3 regions of the Margalitia sp. FSL K6-0131 genome follow, and region 1 is predicted to be linked to each of the others. Evidence: riboswitches for the same ligand, from Rfam matches in the RefSeq annotation. Region 1 holds a riboswitch; each other region holds the start of a gene.
What was found. Region 1 has a riboswitch for thiamine pyrophosphate ahead of thiT (energy-coupled thiamine transporter ThiT). Riboswitches for the same ligand answer to the same signal wherever they lie in the genome.
Positions count from the first base shown of each region.

Region 2: another riboswitch for thiamine pyrophosphate. It lies ahead of tenA (thiaminase II); the one in region 1 lies ahead of thiT (energy-coupled thiamine transporter ThiT).
Region 3: another riboswitch for thiamine pyrophosphate. It lies ahead of thiW (energy coupling factor transporter S component ThiW); the one in region 1 lies ahead of thiT (energy-coupled thiamine transporter ThiT).

Region 1 is NZ_JBBOZS010000001.1:3,942,523-3,946,797, reverse strand. It holds gene NSQ59_RS19375 (hypothetical protein) at 203-460, shown strand; gene NSQ59_RS19370 (histidine kinase N-terminal domain-containing protein) at 554-1,663, opposite strand; TPP riboswitch at 1,851-1,954, shown strand; gene thiT (energy-coupled thiamine transporter ThiT) at 2,088-2,666, shown strand; gene NSQ59_RS19360 (transglycosylase domain-containing protein) at 2,991-4,275, shown strand, end outside.
Region 2 is NZ_JBBOZS010000001.1:2,939,091-2,943,365, forward strand. It holds gene thiO (glycine oxidase ThiO) at 1-574, opposite strand, end outside; gene tenI (thiazole tautomerase TenI) at 571-1,194, opposite strand; gene tenA (thiaminase II) at 1,269-1,970, opposite strand; TPP riboswitch at 2,090-2,197, opposite strand; gene NSQ59_RS14390 (alpha-glucosidase/alpha-galactosidase) at 2,388-3,707, opposite strand; gene NSQ59_RS14395 (ABC transporter permease) at 3,756-4,275, opposite strand, start outside.
Region 3 is NZ_JBBOZS010000001.1:3,042,873-3,047,147, reverse strand. It holds gene NSQ59_RS14915 (LysR family transcriptional regulator) at 1-92, shown strand, start outside; gene NSQ59_RS14910 (MFS transporter) at 122-1,333, shown strand; RNA gene ssrS (6S RNA) at 1,513-1,709, shown strand; TPP riboswitch at 2,108-2,210, shown strand; TPP riboswitch at 2,293-2,395, shown strand; gene thiW (energy coupling factor transporter S component ThiW) at 2,472-2,993, shown strand; gene tenA (thiaminase II) at 3,017-3,688, shown strand; gene NSQ59_RS14890 (ABC transporter ATP-binding protein) at 3,776-4,275, shown strand, end outside.

The sequences.
Region 1 (4,275 bases):
CTTAAATTGTTATTTTAATGAATTATAGTACCCGAAATGAAAAGCGGGACGACCAAGGCAGTTATTTGCTAGAACCTTGTCATAAATTACATAAGAAAATTAAGCGATGGCCCTGTACGATTGTCCATCTCAAAAAATATAAATCTCCATACACTAAAGTGTAGGAATTTAATGGAGGTGAACACAATTGAATTACTATCATATGTGTCAGCGTGGGATTGGAAGACCCGTTGAAATTCGTACAAAAGACGGAAGAATTCATCGGGGAATAATTCATCGAGTAGATAATAGGATGGTATATTTAAGACCTCTTCCAGGAGGATATGGAGGTTACGCATATCCATTTTATGGTGGATATGGTTATCCATATTGGGGCTGGGGCTGGGGTTGGGGCTTCGGTGCAGGAATAGCATTAGGTGCAATTGGAGCCTTGGCCTTTTTACCTTTCTTTTTTTGGTAATATATTGCTGGATTTATATGAACAAAGAAACTCTTCCAATTTCGGGAGAGTTCTTTACTTTAACAGTATGTATATGGATGCTTCTAAAAGTTGTTATGTATGTGGAAGTAGGATCTTAAATACAGTCCATTCATCCGTTGAATGACACGTTAATATTCCGCCATGCTTTTCTATAGTATTTTTGCATACATAAAGCCCTAACCCGGTTCCGCTTTCCTTTTGTGAAACAAATGGTTCAAAAATATGATCTATTAAGCTTTCAGGAATTTTTGGACCATTATTAGCTATTTCTAACGATACAAATGAGTCTTGTTTATCTAATTTAATCCGAATAATTGGGTGTTCTATATTTAATAAAACATCTATCGCATTAAAAATAATATTAACAAGCACCTGTTTGATCTCATCATGATAACCTAAAATGCTATAATTTTCTTTGTATTCCTTTTGTACCTCTACATTCACTTCTAATATTCGAGGATATAAAAATGATAATACTTGTTCAATTAAATCATTGAGCAAAACAGTTGTTTTTTTATTTTCGATAATTTCCTTTTTTGATAGCATCAAAAATTGTGAAATACTAAACTTTAATTGTTCAAGCTCATTGGAAATGATGTCCAAATAAGGAATCTCAGGGTAATCTGCTCTTAATAATTGAACGAAACCGTGAATAGATGTTAGCGGGTTACGGAATTCATGAACAAAACTGGAAGTCATTTGTCCCAGAAGTGTTAACCGATCTTGATGTGTCGAAGAAATATATTGATTTTTTTCTTTAATAATCATATCCTGTGTTTCAGAATACTTGGAAACAGCGTAATAAAGAAATTGATCAAAAGTGTAGTTTACCTTATCTAAGGAAGGCTGCAGTTTATTCCACTCCGTATGCAGGGAGCATAAATTCTTGAAAATGATAGTACGTCCCAAATTAACATTATAAACAAATTCACCAATATTAATATTGGCATTTTTTCTTTCTTCTGCAACTTTTTCTGATAACGGTTTTAATAGCTGATCAATTTGATTTTTTGGCATTGAGATGGCCTTCAAAACAATATCGTACATAAATTGGCCATTTAAAAGCACACCTTCTTTAAAGGGATCTTTTTCGCTTATTAATATTTTGTTATTCCATTGGGATAAGATTCGCTCACGACAATCTTCCAGAAAATCTATAACAACATCTTTTAACGGAATCATTTTGTCACCCCCTAAAAAAACGTTACTTTAGAGAACATAAGTGTTTTATTTTAAATATATCAAAATTATCAAACACTTTCCAAGTTATTTTAATGAATTTACTACTTTTCTTAAATAAATGGAGAATAAAGTAAAAATGATTGTCAAATGTATAGTTTCGTAGTATATTCAAGAAGGTAAAAATGAATATTCCCACAAGGGGAGCCGATATGGCTGAGAGTGAACGACTGAGTTCTGACCCTATGAACCTGTTAGATAATGCTAGCGCAGGGACTGTGGTTTGATGGAATGAGCAATACAAGGACTTCCTAAAAACCGTCCTGTATTGCTTTTTTATTTATAGCAATATAGAGGTTTTATTCATCCCGGTCCCTAATAGGGCAGTCAGTTCATAATGAAGTATTAGGGAATGGGGAGGATGAAAATGAGAACGAAAACGTTATTTCTTGTGGAAGTTGCTGTTTTAGGAGCACTTGCTTATTTGCTTGATCTTGTATCAAGTGTTATTTTTCAAGCGATATGGCCAGAAGGAGGTTCTGTTTCTATCGCGATGGTTCCGGTTTTTATCATGGCATATCGTTGGGGACTAAAAGGCGGACTATTAACCGGATTTATATTGGGATTATTACAATTTATCATTGGATATTCTAAAGTATATGTATTAATACAGCTTATTTTAGATTATTTTGTAGCATTTACAGTATTGGGATTTGCAGGTCTTTTTGCAAATCAAGTGCGTAGTGCTATTCAGGAATCAAAAAAAGGGAAATGGATTACGTTTTCAGTTATAGGAATATTTGTCGGTTGTATATTAAGATTTATCGTTCATTTTTATACAGGAATTGTATTCTTTGGATCTTACGCACCAAAAGGGCAGCCGGTAGCGCTTTATTCATTCTTATATAATGGTACTTATATGTTGCCAAGCTTTATCTTAAGCTCTATTTTGGTTGTATTCATTTTAATAACAGCTCCAAGACTTGTAAAGAATGTAAAAAAATAATAGAAACGAAGAAGGGGAGCTATCCCTTTCTTTTTATATAATCATAAAAAAATAATTAGTAACTAGCTCACGTCAATCAACTAACGGAACCGTTAAAGATAAGTGGGCATCATCTTCTGAACTGCCTCTGGTGCGTTATCTAAATCTTGCGACGAAGCACCTATAGCCCTATGACAATGGTTAGGGGCCACTGTTTTTAAAATTTCCATTGATTTTTTTCAAGTTCCATAATATCCTTTAGCATAGAAATAGAGACAGCTCTATTTTGTAAATATTGGAATGTGATTCCTCCATTCCAAATGAATGATGAAAGCAGGGAACTACATGAAACGGTTACAGCCAGTTTGGGTTGCTGTAAAACGGTTATGGAAGAAAGCACATATGAATCAAATAATCTTGCTGGCACTATCCCTTGTAGTGTTAGGATTTTTGGGATTTTTCACCTATTTTGCCAGTACGGTTAATGTTGGCTCATTGAAAAAAGGATTAGCACAATCCACAGCGATTTACGATAAAGATGGGGATCTTGCAAGTAAAATATCAGCCAATCGAACAGAAGGAGTCTCCATAAAACAAGTGCCGGACAATTTGAAAAATGCAGTTGTTGCAATTGAGGACCATAGATTTTATGATCACGGCGGGTTCGATATCCGCGGAATGACAAGCGCCTTTTTCAAAAACATTGCCGCAGGCGGTGTTACGGCCGGAGGAAGTACGATTACCCAACAGTTAACGAAGAATGCACTTCTTTCCCCGGAAAGAACATATAGACGTAAAATTGAAGAGCTTTTTTTAGCTGTTAAAATTGAAAAATATTATTCTAAAGATGATATTTTACAAATGTATTTAAACCAAATCTTTTTTGGACATGGTGCTTGGGGTGTTCAAAACGCATCTAAGAAATATTTCGGGAAAGATGTCCAGAATGTTGATTTAAGTGAAGCAGCAACATTGGCCGGCATCATTAATGCACCATCTGCACTCGATCCATATAAACATATGGACCGGGCAATTCAGCGCAGAAATGTTGTGTTGGGAGCCATGAAAAAATATGGTTACATTACAAATGATCAGTATAAAAAAGCAGTTAACGAAAAATTAGTTTTAAAAGACACTGGGGGAGATCCTTTAAAAGGAAAATATCCTTATTATGTGGATGCGGTATTAGATGAAGCAATTAATCGTTATGGATTGACACAAGATGAGATTTTAACCAGAGGATATCGCATTTATACAGAGATGGATCAAAACATTCAATCTGGACTTGAACGTGTATACCAAAATGATTATTTATTTCCTTCGGGACGCAGCGGAGATTTAGTACAAAGCGGAGGGATTTTGCTGGATCCAAAATCGGGTGGAGTAAGAGCACTTGTAGGCGGAAGAGGTCAAAAGGTATTTCGGGGATTTAACCGGGCTACCCAGCTGCAAAGACAACCTGGATCAACGATGAAGCCATTAGCGGTGTATACGCCGGCATTAGAAGAAGGTTATACGGCAAATTCCTCCTTGAAGGACGAACAAATGACCTTCGGAAATTACGCTCCTAAAAATTATAATGGACAGTATCTCGGGGAAGTTCCAATGTATAAAGCGGTTGAAGACTCGA
Region 2 (4,275 bases), 1.0 Mb from region 1:
CCCCGGTTATTTTTCCTTTCCTATGAATAAAGGAATGTACCTCTGTAAATTCTCTTATTTCTGCCCCATAGCTTGCTGCTGATTTAGCAAAAGCATGGCTTAGTTGGAAAGGTGAAAGCTGGCCATCATTTGGAATGTACATTCCTCCAAGTAAATTAGGTGATAAAGCAGGTTCTTTTTCACATAATTGTTTTCCTGTCATCCATTCCACCGTTTCCCCTGCTTGCTGCTTTGCCTCCATCATTTTTTGAAACTCCTGTACCTCTGCTTGTGAACTGGCAATCTTGACTAATCCCTTCTGCACCAATTCAATATCAATCCCTGACCTTTCCTTTAATTCCACAGCTAGATTAGGAAACATCGAACGGCTCTTTTTGGCCAATTGAAAGAGTGGGCCATCCTTTTCAAGCTCTGCTTGGGCAGCAAGCATTCCCGCCGCCGCACTTGATGCTTTGCTAGCTAAACGGTCCTTTTCTAATAGAATTACCTTTAAGCCACGTTTCGCAAGGTTATAGGAAATTGCACTGCCATTAACACCGCCACCTACAACGATGGCATCATAACATTCACTCATTTTGCTTTACCTCTTTCCCTTAACCCAAGTTGAAATGAATATTCTTTTACTGCTTGAAGGGGATTGTCCGCCAACATGACCCCAGACATTACAGCAACCCCTTGTACCCCTGTTTTTAACACCTTTTTCACGTGCTTAAAATCAATACCGCCAATAGAAATCACAGGAATAGTCACTTTCGTAGTTACTTCTCTTAATTTTTCCAAACCGCGTGGTTCTACATCAGGCTTGGATTGCGTGGAAAAAATATGTCCAAACAACACATAATCTGCACCGAACTTTTCAGCATACAACGCCTCATTTAGGGAATGAACGGAACAGCCCAACCTTAAACTTGGAAACACCCCTTTTACCGCAGAAATGTCCAAGCTATGATAAGCAAGTTGTACACCCTTTACCCGCGCGACCATTGCTACATCTATACGGTCATTGATTATTATTTTTTCTAACGGAACGCCGTTAGCGTTTAATTGATTCACTATTTCAATAAGCTCCCTGGCCGATTTCTTTTTTTCCCTAATATGAAAAGCATCGATATAAGGATGAATTTCACCTACGATTTGAACCATTTCAGAAACAGACTGCATTCCTGTTGAAATAATATGTAGCTCGGGCCTCAATTTACATCCACCAACCTCAATATTTGATAAATCTCGTACTCTATTTCATATTTAATAAGAGTGCAATCTTTTTCCTATTCCAAATCAGCTATCAATAAACTGTTGACCTTTTGCTTAATCGGCCAATCTTCCATCCGATAAGCCATTTCCCAAAAGGAGTATTCGTATTGACTGCTTATGATAAAATGTTGTGTCATTCGTTCTAAATCCGAATCCGTTACTTGCTTGGCAATCTCGTCAATACGCTGGATTTGCTCCATCACTTTTTCATGAAACCACTCACCGCCATATGCCGCAATCCATTCTTGGTAAATTGGTTCCTCTGGTGTATTTCCCTTTAATCGCTGCCCAATTTCATCATAAAGCCAATAGCACGGCAATAAGGCAGCAATTATATCACCGATATGACCTGCAAATGCCGCACGGTACAGATGAGATGTATAAGCATAAGCTGTCGGTGCAGGCTTAAATTCCTCTCTTTCAGCTTCTGTGATCCCCAATTGTTTAGAAAAATGAGCATGTAGTTTAAGCTCGGCTTCAGCCGTCCCTTGTGCGTGGACCGCCATACGTGCCGTTGTATGTAAATCTGGTGCCTTAGCTGCCCCATAAGCTTGCACCCTTGCAAAATGAGAAAGATAATACGAATCCTGTAACACATAATATCGAAAACTTTCCAATGATAGGCTTCCATCTGCAATTCCCGTCACAAAAGGATGATGAAAACTAGCTTCCCAAATGGTATCCACTTCTTGTCGTAACTGTTCTGAAAAATTCATACGATCTCCTCCAAAAAATCATTTTGTTGTGCATCCATAGATCTTTTCAAAGTGCAACAAAAAACCACTTTCTCAACGCTCAAGAAAGTGGTTTTATATGGAAATTAAAATACACAAAAAATTTCCTTGTTCCACTTCCCTACGCTGGTATAAACCAGATCAGGTTCTAAGAGTCTCAAAGTCACACTTTAATCTCAGCCATTTAAATGGCACCCCTAGTGGTTAAAAAAATATTAAGTTTTCCAACAATATTTCGCTATTATCATAGCATGATTTAAATATATGTCAAGAAGATATATTGTCTAGTAATGTCTTATTTCCTTTCAACTATCTTACTTATTTAAAATGATATTTAAGTATTTTTAGATCTTCACGGATCCAACTTTTAACCACTTCATACATGATAAATACTTATCATCAAACTAACACTGGTGATCCATCAAACTTCGGCAGCCATTCCCCATGCGCTTCGATTAAATCATCACATAACGAAACGATATCATCCAACGATAATTCAGCTGATGTATGTGGATCCAGCATAGCTGCTTGATAAATGTGTTCCCGCTTTCCAGTAATGGCTGCCTCTATGGTGAGCAGTTGAGTATTGATATTTGTTCGGTTAAGTGCTGCTAATTGCTCTGGGAGATCCCCTACATAGGTAGGAGTGATGCCGCTGCGATCTGCAATACATGGAACTTCTACACATGCTTTTTCAGGTAGGTTGCTAATAAGTCTTCCTGTATTGAGCACATTTCCGCCAAATTTAAATGGAATATCTGTTTCAATTGCTTCGATAATTCTTGAGCCGTATTCTTTTGTACGAGTATGGTCTAATGACTTGTTATTTACTAAATCCTCTCTCATTCTTTCCCAATTTTCTATTTGGTTCACACATCTGCGCGGATATTCATCAAGTGGAATATTGTACTTGTCTATCAGCTCTGGATACCTTGATTTTATAAAATATGGATGGTATTCAGCATTGTGTTCGGATGATTCCGTTACATAGTAGCCAAACTTATCCATCAATTCGAATCGGACCATATCATGGTGCTTTGTTTTTTGTTTTTCTTTCGCTCTTTTCTTTATTTCAGGATATAGATCTTTCCCATCCTTTTTTACTTCTAACAACCATGCCATATGGTTAATGCCAGCAATCTTTTCCTGTACTCCTTTTGGATCCATCCCTAATGAACGAAATAACTCTTTTGTACAAACTTGGACACTATGACATAATCCAACCGTTTTGATATTTGTAAAACGATTCATAACCCCAGTTAAAACCGCCATTGGATTCGTGTAATTGAGGAATAATGCATTAGGACACACTTCTTCCATATCCTTTGCAAAATCAAGCATTACCGGAATGGTGCGCAGATTACGGAAGATTCCGCCTATTCCGACCGTATCTGCAATCGTTTGTCTTAAACCATATTTTTTCGGAATCTCAAAATCAATAACCGTACTTGGTTTGTATCCGCCTACTTGAATGGCATTGATGACGTATTTTGCATCCCTAAGTGCCTCTTTCCGATCATGATACGCTTTGATTTGAATGTTTTTGTTTAGGTTTTCTTTTAAATTAGTCAGCATTTTTTCTGAATCGCTTAAACGCTGTTCATCAATATCAAACAACGCAAATTCAAAGCCTTCTAAAGCTGGAACTAACATACAATCTCCCAGGACATTCTTTGCAAATACAGTACTTCCCGCTCCTAAAAACGTAATTTTAGACATTATTCTCTCCTTATTTAACAGAATTTTTTCTATTAAACTATTCCACTCTTAAGCTGATTTTTCCTTCCTTTGCAGAAGCACAGCTCCAATCACTATAATCCCTTTAAACGCCTCTCTTAAAAACGGCGGCACTCCAAATAAATTCAATAAATTATTCATTACCGCAATAATTAACATCCCATAGATGGTACCGATAATAAATCCTCTTCCGCCCATCAGGCTTGTTCCACCTACTACCGCTGCAGCAATAGCATCCATTTCTGCTCCTCTTCCAGCGTTTGCAAAGTCCATGGAACCTATCCTAGTCACTTGAAGAATAGCCGCAATGGAAACAAGAATCCCCATTAATGCATATACTCGTACCTTAATTTTATCTACATTTACTCCGGATAGCTTTGCCGATTTTTCATTGGAACCGACCGCAATGACTTGTCTCCCGAAAACGGTTCGCTTAGAGACATAATAAAGGATATATGCAATGATAGCCCAATATAGAATCGGCATAATCAAATATCCTCCAATGCTGAGATTGGAAACTTGTAAGAAATCCATCGGCACTGTCGGGTTG
Region 3 (4,275 bases), 900 kb from region 1:
GGCTCACATGGAAGAAGGGAAGGTATTTATCGCCTGTCACGGAAAGGTTCATTGTGTTTGTCAAAAGCCTTTCTCAAGTTCAGAAATTTTAGCCTAGAAAAAAAGGAGTTTATCATTCATCATGGGATATATAGAACGTGGAACCGCCAATTTCAAAAAAACAAATTTAGCCCTATTTGCTGGCGGTTTCAACACATTTGCCATTCTTTGGAGCACCCAGCCATTACTGCCGGATATTGCGAAGGAGTATCATGTTTCACCGGCAGTATCTAGTTTAACATTATCGTCTACCACCATTGCACTAGCTATTAGTATGCTGCTTACAGGCTCTCTCTCAGAAGTATATGGTCGAAAACCGGTTATGACGATTTCATTAGTAGCTTCTTCGATATTAGCAATATTAACAGCATTTAGTCCAAGTTTTCATTTATTACTTTTACTAAGAATTCTGCAAGGGATTGTTTTAGGCGGATTGCCTGCGATTGCAATGGCTTATTTGGGGGAGGAAATTGAGCCGAAAAGTTTGGGAATGGCGATGGGGTTATATATAAGCGGAAACTCTATCGGCGGTATGGGCGGACGTATCATCAGCGGGGTCCTGACCGATTTTTTTAATTGGAGAATTGCTATTGTAGTAATTGGTATTATCAGTTTACTTGCGAGTCTATTATTTTGGTTTACATTACCCAAGTCAACTCATTTCCAAGCACGAAAATTGGAGATTGGAAAATTAGGAACATCACTGTTCAGTCAATTTAAAGAACCTGGATTAATTTATCTATTTGGTATTGGATTTTTATTAATGGGAAGCTTTGTTTCTCTTTATAATTATATTGGATTTCAATTAATTGCACCGCCTTATTCCTTAAGTCAAACCTTAGTCGGATTTATTTTCGTCGTCTATTTAGTTGGAACCTTTAGTTCAACATGGATGGGAATGTTGGCAGATAAACATGGCAGAAGAAAAATCTTGCAAGTTTCTCTCGCTATATTATTAATCGGGTCACTCATAACCCTTAACACAAATCTATGGCTAAAAATTATTGGCATTGCTATTTTTACTTTCGGATTTTTTGCCGGCCATTCCATTGCAAGCGGCTGGGTTGGAAAGCTTTCGTCACATGATAAAGCACAAGCATCAGCTCTTTATTTGTTCTTTTATTACACAGGCTCAAGTATTGGAGGTACGGTAAGCGGAACCTTCTACAGTAATTTCGGATGGATGGGTGTCGTTGGGATGATCGCTATATTTGCTGTCATTGCGGTATTATTCTCTATCCGTTTAGCAACAATAGCGAAAAGGAAGCTTCAAGTTTCTTCTCATCGGGTGTAAGTGCTCAAAAATATCAATAGTGGGCACTGAATTCGTTTTTTCATATAAACGTTATTTTCGTAAAAACACTATGAAAATTACCGCCTTTAATGACATAGAGGAATCTTTGTCTGCAGACATTAAAATTGGATGGAAAACCTTTCATTTGATTTTTTATCAAAAGGGGAGTAATATAATAACACAAGCTGCGTTGTTCGTAATCATAATAAAGTTTTAACCTTTGAGCTGTAATAGGGAGTTTATATAGAAACCGGAATGACAAGCCTCTGTCTATAAGACATGGAGGACACGCAGAAACGTTTCTGAGAACACCCACTTTGAGGAGTGGTGGTTTAAAACTTTCTTATCATTAAATTACGGCAAAGGCGGCTCCTTACATAATCAACTTAGTCAGTTTCCATAAGAAACTGGCTTTTTTGTGTTTAGCGTTTTTAAGTCTATGTGAAGATAAAACCATAAATAAATTCATAATAACTAATAAACTGAGGAAAAAAATAATCAAAATTGGCGAACATAATCTTGAATTTTGGATAATATATAATAAAAAGTTGCATTAGACCAAAAAAATTGACTGTAAATAAAAATGATGGAAGGAGTGTTATCATGAAAGAGGGAGAATTAAGGAAACAAGGTACCCAAATCCCGACTCAATTTATGATACAAAGGTCGAAAAGATTGATGATTACATTATCTCCGATGGTTATTTTATTAATATAATAAAATTTCTTCTTTCTTTTTCTAAAATTTGTGCTAGTATATGTATATAAATGAATAATGAATCACTAGGGGAGTCTTAAACAGACTGAGACAGATATGTTCTGGACCCTTTGAACTTGATCCAGTTAGTGCTGGCGTAAGGAAGTGGCTGAATTTATGAAGGTAATGAATATTTTATCCTTGTAAATGTAACCCGTCCTTACATGAAGGGCGGGTTTTTTGCGTCCTTCCAATTGAATATTAGTATCTGCTAGGGGAGCCGTGTGGCTGAGAGAAATCGTTGGATTGAAACCCTTTGGACCTGATCCAGGTTGTACTGGCGTAGGGAAGCGGTAGATTGTTGTTGAGATATACAACTAATGCTACAACCGCTTTCTATTTTGAGAGCGGTTTTTTTATTATAAAGGAGGAATTTTTTATTATGAGTAAGGTTAAAAAAATGACTTTAACTTGTGTGATTATTGCCATCACTACATTAACAAGTAATATCGTGTACATTCCGGTAGGCTTTGCAAAGATTTTTCCCATTCAGCATATGGCAAATGTTTTAACGGCTGTTCTATTAGGACCGATGTATTCGGTTGCCCAGGCATTTATTGTTTCCCTTATACGGAACATGGCAGGGACGGGATCGATTTTCGCGTTTCCAGGAAGTATGATTGGTGCTTTTCTTTCAGGGATTTTATTTATGAAAACGAAAAAGCTTTTGTGGGCATTTACTGGTGAAGTAGTGGGGACAGGTATCATTGGTGCTATTTGCTGTTATCCGCTGGCCACTCTTATCCTTGGGCAAAAAGCAGCCGTTTTTGGCTTTATTCCAGCATTTATTGTAAGTTCTTTCGGAGGTGCGGTAATTGGAATAATTGTTTTAAAGGTTTTACTGAAAAATCAGGCACTGCAGGGAATCATTCGCAAAAACAGTCTTTTCAATCGTGAGCTTTAGGCCACAGGAAGGAGCAATGAAAAATGACTTTTTCTGAACGCTTATTTAATAATATTCAATCAATCTGGAATCAAAATCATCAGCATCCATTTGTACAAGGAATAGGGAAAGGGACACTTCCGAAAGAAATGTTTCAAGAATATATGAAACAGGATTATGTTTATTTGATCCAATATGCGAAGTTATATGCTATTGGTGTTCAAAAAGCAAATGATCTTGCATCGATGACACATTTTGCCCAGCTACTACATAACATTCTTCATTTTGAAATGAATGTTCATCGGGAATACGCTAGTCAGTTTGGTATAACAACGGAAGAGTTGGAACAAACAAAGCCTACGCCAAATAATTTAGCATATACGAGCTATATGTTAAGTGTTGCCCAAAATGGAACGCTTGCAGAGCTCATTTCATGTCTGCTGCCATGTGCTTGGGACTACTGGGAAATTGGAAAGCTATTGAAAAAACAATATGGACATCAGCTGGAGAATAATCCTTACAAAACATGGATAGAGACGTATTCCTCCGATGAATTCGGTTCCATTGCACTATGGTTGATTAAATTATTGGATGAAATAACTATTGGGAAATCAGAGGAGGAACTGGCAGTGCTGGAAAATCATTTTCAAATCACTTCCAAATATGAATATTTATTTTGGGAGATGCTTATGTCTGGACAAGATTGGCCATTATAAAGGGCTGCTTTATGTAGCTTATCTACTGACACATATAAATTATAAGGTAGATAAAGAAAAGAGCCTTTTTAGAAAGGAAAGAGTAAAATGACACTTCATTTAGAGAAGGTTTCTTTTACCTATGATCACAACCCGATTGTTTCCAATTTTTCTTTAACGGTTGAAAAAGGTGAATTTGTTAGTTTGATAGGAAAAAGCGGTTCAGGTAAGAGCACCATTTTAAAACTAATTGCTGGACTGCTCCAACCGAAAACGGGACAAATATTAATGGATACGGCAATTCCATCTCCGGGCAGTTTCGGTTATATGCCACAGCAGAACTTGCTTTTACCATGGAGGACTGTTTTAGAGAACTTAATGCTTCATTCAGAAATTCAAAAAGGAAATAACTATACAAAAGAGGATGTGAGAGAATGGCTTCGGAAAACAGGCCTTGCGGAATGGGAAAATGCTTTGCCAAAACAACTTTCCGGCGGCATGAAGCAGCGCATCGCTTTTTTGCGAACCATTCTGACTGGTTCGGAAGTACTGTTATTAGACGAACCATTCGGAGCCCTCGATGCTTTTACAAAGCGAGATATGCAAAA